2 regions of the Solibacillus sp. FSL K6-1523 genome follow, and region 1 is predicted to be linked to the other one. Evidence: a T-box and tRNA genes for the amino acid it is inferred to sense, from the RefSeq annotation. Region 1 holds a T-box; the other holds one or more tRNA genes.
What was found. A T-box is a leader RNA that pairs with one kind of tRNA and senses whether it is charged. The one in region 1 lies ahead of leuS (leucine--tRNA ligase), so its partner is inferred to be a tRNA-Leu.
Positions count from the first base shown of each region.

Region 1 (4,206 bases):
GAAAACTATCATTAGAGGGATTTAAACTATCTATTATTGAGTCGATTAAAACGACAGCTACCGTATTTTTAATTATTATATCTTCCTTCTTATTTGGTTATTTTTTAGGGATTTCACAGATACCTAATACAGTATCAAGCTTTTTAACTGGTCTTGATGTCCATCCGATGTTCGTCATGTTTGGAATATGTTTGATGTATATTTTTTTAGGTATGTTTATTGATATGTTATCAGCTATGTTTTTAACGATCCCTATTATTTTACCTGCAGTTATCAATTTAGGGTTTGATCCAATTTGGTTTGGTGTAATCGTCGTTTTTTTAGCAGAAATTTCATTAGTGACACCCCCATTTGGGCTCAGTATATTTATGATACAAGGAGCTGTAAAGGGGAGCGAATATACAGAAATATTAAAAGGCTCCTTCCCATTTATTGTTACAGATTTTATTGTTTTATTTATCTTCCTATTCTTCCCTCAGATTATATTATTTTTACCAAATTTAATGTAAGAGTAAAATGGTGCCTTGCGAATTTTATCGTAAGGTTTTTTTCTTGTGCATTTAAAAAAACAAGCATAGACTAATATTTTGCGAGTCTAAGTATTGGAGGTGGGAGAATGCCAAAACAAGTTTGGCTTTTAATAATTGGAACATTTGTCAATACCGTCGGAAATTCATTTTTATGGCCATTAAATAGTATTTATATACATGATTATTTAGGAAAGACGTTAACAATGGCAGGCTTTGTTTTAATGCTCAATTCGTTAGCAGGTGTGTTTGGTAATGTATTAGGCGGTATATTGTTTGATAAGCTTGGCGGGTATAAAACAATTTTAATCGGTGTCGTTTTCAATTTAATTTCAATTACCTTACTTACGATTTGGCATGAATGGCCGCAGTATATTATTTTCTTAACGATGCTCGGGTTTAGTGGGGGGATTGTCTTTCCCGCACTTTATGCTATTGCGGGGAGTGCTTGGCCAGAAGGGGGCAGAAAATCGTTCAATGCTATCTTTTTAGCAAATAATGTAGGGGTAGCGATTGGACCAGCACTTGCAGGGCTCATCGCAGATATTCAATTTGAATGGGTATTTATTTCGAATTTAGTTTCTTACATCGTGTTTTTCTTGATTGTCATCTTTACATTTAAGCGCTTTGATTCGGCAAAAGTAACAACGAAAAAAGTATCTTCAGAAATGAATGAACCAAAAGCGAAGGCACCTCTTATTGCATTAACTATTTTAAGTGTTTCATTGGTATTATGCTGGCTTTCTTATTCACAATGGAGTGCAACGATTTCATCTTATACGCAATCTCTAGGCATGAGTTTGTCGCAATACAGTTTATTATGGACATTGAACGGCTTTATGATTGTAGCAGTTCAACCAATTATTAAACCGCTTGTGACGCGCTGGGAAAAGAAAATTAAACATCAGCTTGTACTTGGTTTAGCATTAATGTCTGTTTCATTTTTCGTCGTATATTTTGCAGGAGACTTTAAAATGTTTGCCGCAGCAATGGTCATTTTGACTTTAGGAGAAGTATTTTTCTCACCAGTTATCCCGATGCTTGCTAATAAAATGGCGCCACCTGGACAAGAAGGGTTTTATCAAGGGTTAGTGAACAGTGCAACAACGGTAGGAAGAATGATTGGTCCGTTATTTGGTGGAATAATGGTTGATTTATACGGAATGCAAGTATTAATGCTTATTTTATCGGTTATATTGATTGTAGCAATTATACCTTGTTTATTATTTGACCGAGGACTGAAAACGAAGGTATTTTGATAAAGGGGTCCCTGAGATGTCGGAATTATCGGTGAATAACAAACAACCACTTGTGCTTTTGGCTACAATCCGATAAAATGAATGGAATAATAAAAATGACTGTGATAAGGAATAGTAGACGGTTCTTCCTTGTAGAGAGCTAGCGGTTGGTGAAAGCTAGTAGGTAGTAAGTCGAACTCGCCTTTGAGTTAGCTTTGGTGAACGAATAGTAACTAAAAGCCGTGTATTCGCGTTAAGAAGTCAAGCTGAGTGCAGTGTCACTAATGTGGGTGGTACCGCGGGAGTATATAATAACTCTCGTCCCTTCTTTTATAAGAATGGGGCGGGATTTTTTTGTTTTTCAAATATTCTGCAAATTCAACTTGGATTATTAACGAGCTATGTATACATTTTTAAGGGAAATCACATAAGAAAGTATAGAACCTTGCGCAATCTCGTACAAGAAATAACTTTCTAATCACAGCAATCGCAAAATAGAGGAGGAATTTTCGTGAGCTTTAATCATCAACAAGTCGAAAAGAAATGGCAGAAATATTGGGCCGACAACAAAACGTTTAAAACGGAAAATGAAGGGGATAAACCAAAGTTTTATGCACTGGATATGTTCCCGTACCCATCAGGTGCAGGTCTACACGTAGGACATCCTGAAGGGTATACAGCAACAGATATTCTTTCACGTTTTAAACGTATGCAAGGCTATAATGTCCTGCATCCAATGGGCTGGGATGCATTTGGTTTACCAGCAGAGCAATATGCACTAGATACAGGAAATGACCCTGCTGAATTTACAGCGAAAAACATCGCAACATTCAAGCGTCAAATCCAAGAGCTTGGCTTTTCTTATGATTGGGATCGTGAAATTAATACGACGGACCCTTCCTACTATAAATGGACACAATGGATTTTCACAAAATTAGTGGAAATGGATTTAGCTTATGTGGATGAAGTAGCTGTTAACTGGTGTGAAGCACTTGGAACAGTACTTGCCAATGAGGAAGTAATTGATGGTCTTTCTGAACGCGGTAGTCACCCAGTAGTGCGTCGTCCAATGCGTCAATGGGTGTTACGTATTACAAAATATGCGGACCGTTTAATTGATGATCTTGTGGATGTTGATTGGCCTGAATCAATTAAAGATATGCAACGTAACTGGATTGGCCGCTCTGAAGGCGCACAAGTGAAATTCACAATTGCAGGCACAGACAAAGATTTCGAAGTATTTACAACGCGTCCAGACACATTATTCGGTGCAACTTACTGCGTACTGGCACCAGAGCATAAATTAGTAGCTGAAATTACGTCAGCTGATCAAAAAGCTGCGGTAGAAGCATATTTAGAAAAAGTTTCTTTAAAATCTGATTTAGAGCGTACAGATTTAGCAAAAGAAAAAACAGGTGTGTTCACGGGTGCATATGCAGTGAATCCAATTAACGGCAAGCAAGTACCAATTTGGATTGCTGACTATGTGTTAGCTACTTACGGTACTGGTGCAATTATGGCGGTTCCAGCACATGATGAGCGCGACTATGAATTTGCTAAAGAATTTGGCTTAGACATTGTTGCTGTTTTAGATGGTGGCAACATTGAAACAGAAGCGTTCACTGGTGACGGTGCACATATCAATTCTGATTTCCTAGACGGTTTAAATAAAGAAGACGGTATTACAAAAGCAATTGATTGGTTAGTAGAAAATGGTGTCGGTGAAAAGAAAATTACGTACCGTTTACGTGACTGGTTATTCTCTCGTCAACGTTATTGGGGTGAGCCAATTCCAGTAATTCATTGGGAAGATGGCACAATGACAACGATTCCTGTTGATCAATTGCCATTAGAATTACCGAAAACAGAAAATATCCGTCCTTCAGGTACAGGTGAATCGCCACTTGCCAATATTGATGAGTGGGTAAATGTAGTACACCCAGAAACAGGCTTAAAAGGTCGTCGTGAAACGAACACAATGCCACAATGGGCAGGTTCTTCATGGTACTTCTTACGCTATATTGATCCAACAAATGATGAGGCATTAGCAGATCCAGAATTAATCAAACGTTGGTTACCAGTTGATATTTATATCGGTGGTGCGGAACATGCGGTACTTCACTTACTATACGCACGCTTCTGGCATAAAGTGCTGTACGATTTAGGCATTGTACACACGAAGGAACCATTCCAAAAGTTATTTAACCAAGGGATGATCCTAGGTGAAGGTAATGTCAAAATGTCTAAATCATTAGGAAATGTTGTCAACCCAGATGATATTATTGAATCACATGGTGCTGATACATTACGTTTATACGAAATGTTCATGGGTCCATTAGAAGCTTCTATTGCATGGAGCACAAATGGTTTAGATGGAGCGCGTCGTTTCTTAGATCGTATTTGGCGTTTATTCATAACAGAAGAAGGTCAATTAACGGAAA
Region 1 covers NZ_JBBOSU010000001.1:3,361,831-3,366,036, reverse strand. Annotated here, with positions in the region: gene MHI10_RS16190 (TRAP transporter large permease) at 1-509, shown strand, start outside; gene MHI10_RS16185 (MDR family MFS transporter) at 617-1,786, shown strand; T-box leader at 1,879-2,094, shown strand; gene leuS (leucine--tRNA ligase) at 2,277-4,206, shown strand, end outside.

Region 2 (4,206 bases), 710 kb from region 1:
CCACACACTACTTCAGATACAACAAAATCAAAGGTAGCAATAAAAAATATCTTAACAAAGTATCCGATTAGCATTATTGCAATTGGCAATGGGACAGCTTCACGTGAGACAGAGCAGTTTATTGCAGAGCTGTTGAAGGAAGTTACGCAGGATGTGGCATATGTCATCGTTAATGAAGCAGGGGCATCTGTTTATTCTGCTTCTGAAACAGCGCGTGCAGAGTTCCCAGATTTACAAGTAGAACAACGGAGTGCGGTATCGATTGCACGCCGATTACAAGATCCGCTATCTGAATTGGTGAAAATAGATCCGAAAGCTGTAGGTGTAGGGCAGTATCAACATGATGTTTCGCAAAAGCAATTAGCGGAATCCCTTTCGTTTATTGTGGAAACAGCAGTAAACCAAGTAGGAGTAGATGTAAACACAGCATCAGCTTCCCTTTTGCAGTATGTATCAGGATTATCGAAAACGGTTGCGGAAAATATAGTAACGATGCGCGGTGAAAATGGAAAGTTTACTTCCCGTGCTCAATTGAAGAAAATTCCACGCTTAGGTGCTAAAACGTACGAACAAGCAATTGGTTTTTTGCGTATTCCAGAAGCGAAAAATCCATTAGACGCAACAGGAATCCATCCGGAGAGTTATAAATTGGCTGAAGAAATTTTACAAGCAGCAAGCTTAACAAAAAAAGATGTAGGAACAGTAAAGGCTGAGCAGGCGATTAGTCAATTAGGATTATCAGCGTTAGGTGAAACATTACAAGTTGGGGAAGTCACATTGAAAGATATTGTAGGGACATTAATGAAGCCATCACGAGATCCCCGAGATGCCTTTCCGCAGCCGTTATTAAAAACGGATGTATTACAAATGAAGGATTTACAAGTTGGTATGGAATTACAAGGAACCGTTCGAAATGTTGTTGATTTTGGCGCATTTGTTGATATCGGCGTTAAACAAGATGGACTCGTTCATATTTCAAAATTACAAAAGGGACGAGTTAAGCACCCATTGGATGTAGTATCTTTAGGTGATATCGTGACTGTTTGGATTGAAAGTGTCGAAGTAAACAAAGGAAGAATATCGCTAACAATGCTTCCACCAGCACTTCAAGAGAGCATTTAAAAATCATCCAATTCATGAACGCATTAGTTCATGTTGGATTAAAGCTATAGCAGAGATTTTGTTTGAAACGTACTTGTACGTATAATTAAGTAATTTATTAATAAATGTTAATCACTTATAATGAAGGTGCACCGTATGATTCGGTGTACTTTTTATTATAATTTTTTGTGCATTTAAATAGAGAGCAATATCGATTAGAGTTTGTTAATGATTAAAGTGTAATTTTCTAATTGATTTGATATGGGGTGAGTATTTGACAGACGAACAAGTTCAAAAGATAGTTGAAGAACTTTCAATTCAACACTTTAACCGACCATTTATACACCAAGCTTATTTTAATAGCAGATTGAAAACGACAGGTGGAAGGTATTTATTGAATTCACATCATATTGAATTAAATAAAAAAATGTACGATCACTTCGGAATGGAGGAACTCCGAGGGATCATTTTACATGAACTTTGCCATTATCATTTGCATTTGTTAGGAAGAGGGTATAAACATCAAGATCCAGATTTTAAACAATTATTGAATCAAGTGGGGGCGCCACGTTTTTGTTCGAGGATTGAAGAGGTGAAGAAAAAAGCAGCATCAGCAGTTCATGTTTATCATTGTATCAATTGTAATCAGTTGTATAGAAGGAAACGAAAAATGGATGTTAAAAAGTATTGTTGTAGCATTTGTGGGGGAAGTATAGAGTTAGTATGTAATTGATTTTAATGAGTACATGATATCGCGATTCATTTTAGAAGTCTGCATATAGTTGTTCAAGTTGGAAATACTTTATGTAACTACTTTAAGGAGAGGTTTCCCACTTCTCGAATGGTGTGAGCATGTAATTTTATAAGCAATTTTAAAGTTTGAAAATAAATTTCAAAAAGGTGTTGACGAATCGATAAAAGGTGTCTATAATAATAAAAGTCGGCAAGGTAATAACGACGACAACATAAACGATATTCCGAAGTAGCTCAGTGGTAGAGCAACCGGCTGTTAACCGGTTGGTCGTAGGTTCGAGTCCTACCTTCGGAGCCATGGCCCGTTGGTCAAGCGGTTAAGACACCGCCCTTTCACGGCGGTAACACGGGTTCGAATCCCGTACGGGTCACCATTTTAATTTTAATAGAAGAGTTTGTTTTGGTCCCGTGGTGTAGCGGTTAACATGCCTGCCTGTCACGCAGGAGATCGCCGGTTCGATCCCGGTCGGGACCGCCATTTATTGGGGTATAGCCAAGCGGTAAGGCAACGGATTTTGATTCCGTCATGCCCTGGTTCGAATCCAGGTTCCCCAGCCATTTCCGAGCCATTAGCTCAGTTGGTAGAGCATCTGACTTTTAATCAGAGGGTCGCAGGTTCGAATCCTGCATGGCTCACCAGTTTTATATTGACATTTTCTCGCAAAGATGTATAATTAGAGAAGTTGATAATAAACGCGGTCGTGGCGGAATGGCAGACGCGCTAGGTTGAGGGCCTAGTGGGGGTAACCCCGTGGAGGTTCAAGTCCTCTCGTCCGCACCATAACAACAAATTTCATATGCGGGTGTAGTTTAGTGGTAAAACCTCAGCCTTCCAAGCTGATGATGAGAGTTCGATTCTCTTCACCCGCTCCAAAAAACTTTTAAAAAAATGTTGACACGAAAGAGAATGTGTCGTAAGATATATTGAGTGTCGCAAGAATGACATAATGAACCTTGAAAACTGAACAAGCAAACGTTAATGATTTAAACGTTTAAGTGATGAACTTAAACAAATTATAGATATCAACTTTATGTTGATACGCTAGCAAAGCAAATGAGCTTTCAAACTAACTTTTATGGAGAGTTTGATCCTGGCTCAGGACGAACGCTGGCGGCGTGCCTAATACATGCAAGTCGAGCGGACTTTCATTGGTGCTTGCACCTTTGAAAGTTAGCGGCGGACGGGTGAGTAACACGTGGGTAACCTACCCTGTAGATTGGGATAACTCCGGGAAACCGGGGCTAATACCGAATAACACTTTTGAACTCATGTTCGAATGTTAAAAGACGGTTTCGGCTGTCACTACAGGATGGGCCCGCGGCGCATTAGCTAGTTGGTGAGGTAACGGCTCACCAAGGCAACGATGCGTAGCCGACCTGAGAGGGTGATCGGCCACACTGGGACTGAGACACGGCCCAGACTCCTACGGGAGGCAGCAGTAGGGAATCTTCCACAATGGACGAAAGTCTGATGGAGCAACGCCGCGTGAGTGAAGAAGGATTTCGGTTCGTAAAACTCTGTTGCAAGGGAAGAACAAGTAGCGTAGTAACTGGCGCTACCTTGACGGTACCTTGTTAGAAAGCCACGGCTAACTACGTGCCAGCAGCCGCGGTAATACGTAGGTGGCAAGCGTTGTCCGGAATTATTGGGCGTAAAGCGCGCGCAGGTGGTTTCTTAAGTCTGATGTGAAAGCCCACGGCTCAACCGTGGAGGGTCATTGGAAACTGGGAAACTTGAGTGCAGAAGAGGATAGTGGAATTCCAAGTGTAGCGGTGAAATGCGTAGAGATTTGGAGGAACACCAGTGGCGAAGGCGACTATCTGGTCTGTAACTGACACTGAGGCGCGAAAGCGTGGGGAGCAAACAGGATTAGATACCCTGGTAGTCCACGCCGTAAACGATGAGTGCTAAGTGTTGGGGGGTTTCCGCCCCTCAGTGCTGCAGCTAACGCATTAAGCACTCCGCCTGGGGAGTACGGTCGCAAGACTGAAACTCAAAGGAATTGACGGGGGCCCGCACAAGCGGTGGAGCATGTGGTTTAATTCGAAGCAACGCGAAGAACCTTACCAGGTCTTGACATCCCATTGACCACTGTAGAGATACAGTTTTCCCTTCGGGGACAACGGTGACAGGTGGTGCATGGTTGTCGTCAGCTCGTGTCGTGAGATGTTGGGTTAAGTCCCGCAACGAGCGCAACCCTTATTCTTAGTTGCCATCATTTAGTTGGGCACTCTAAGGAGACTGCCGGTGACAAACCGGAGGAAGGTGGGGATGACGTCAAATCATCATGCCCCTTATGACCTGGGCTACACACGTGCTACAATGGACGGTACAAACGGTTGCCAACCCGC
Region 2 covers NZ_JBBOSU010000001.1:4,076,111-4,080,316, reverse strand. Annotated here, with positions in the region: gene MHI10_RS19645 (Tex family protein) at 1-1,122, shown strand, start outside; gene MHI10_RS19640 (SprT family protein) at 1,376-1,834, shown strand; tRNA gene MHI10_RS19635 (tRNA-Asn) at 2,078-2,152, shown strand; tRNA gene MHI10_RS19630 (tRNA-Glu) at 2,154-2,228, shown strand; tRNA gene MHI10_RS19625 (tRNA-Asp) at 2,257-2,332, shown strand; tRNA gene MHI10_RS19620 (tRNA-Gln) at 2,338-2,412, shown strand; tRNA gene MHI10_RS19615 (tRNA-Lys) at 2,418-2,493, shown strand; tRNA gene MHI10_RS19610 (tRNA-Leu) at 2,550-2,635, shown strand; tRNA gene MHI10_RS19605 (tRNA-Gly) at 2,654-2,727, shown strand; rRNA gene MHI10_RS19600 (16S ribosomal RNA) at 2,928-4,206, shown strand, end outside.
Region 2: it has a tRNA-Leu gene. The T-box ahead of leuS (leucine--tRNA ligase) is inferred to sense a tRNA for this amino acid. The anticodon was not compared.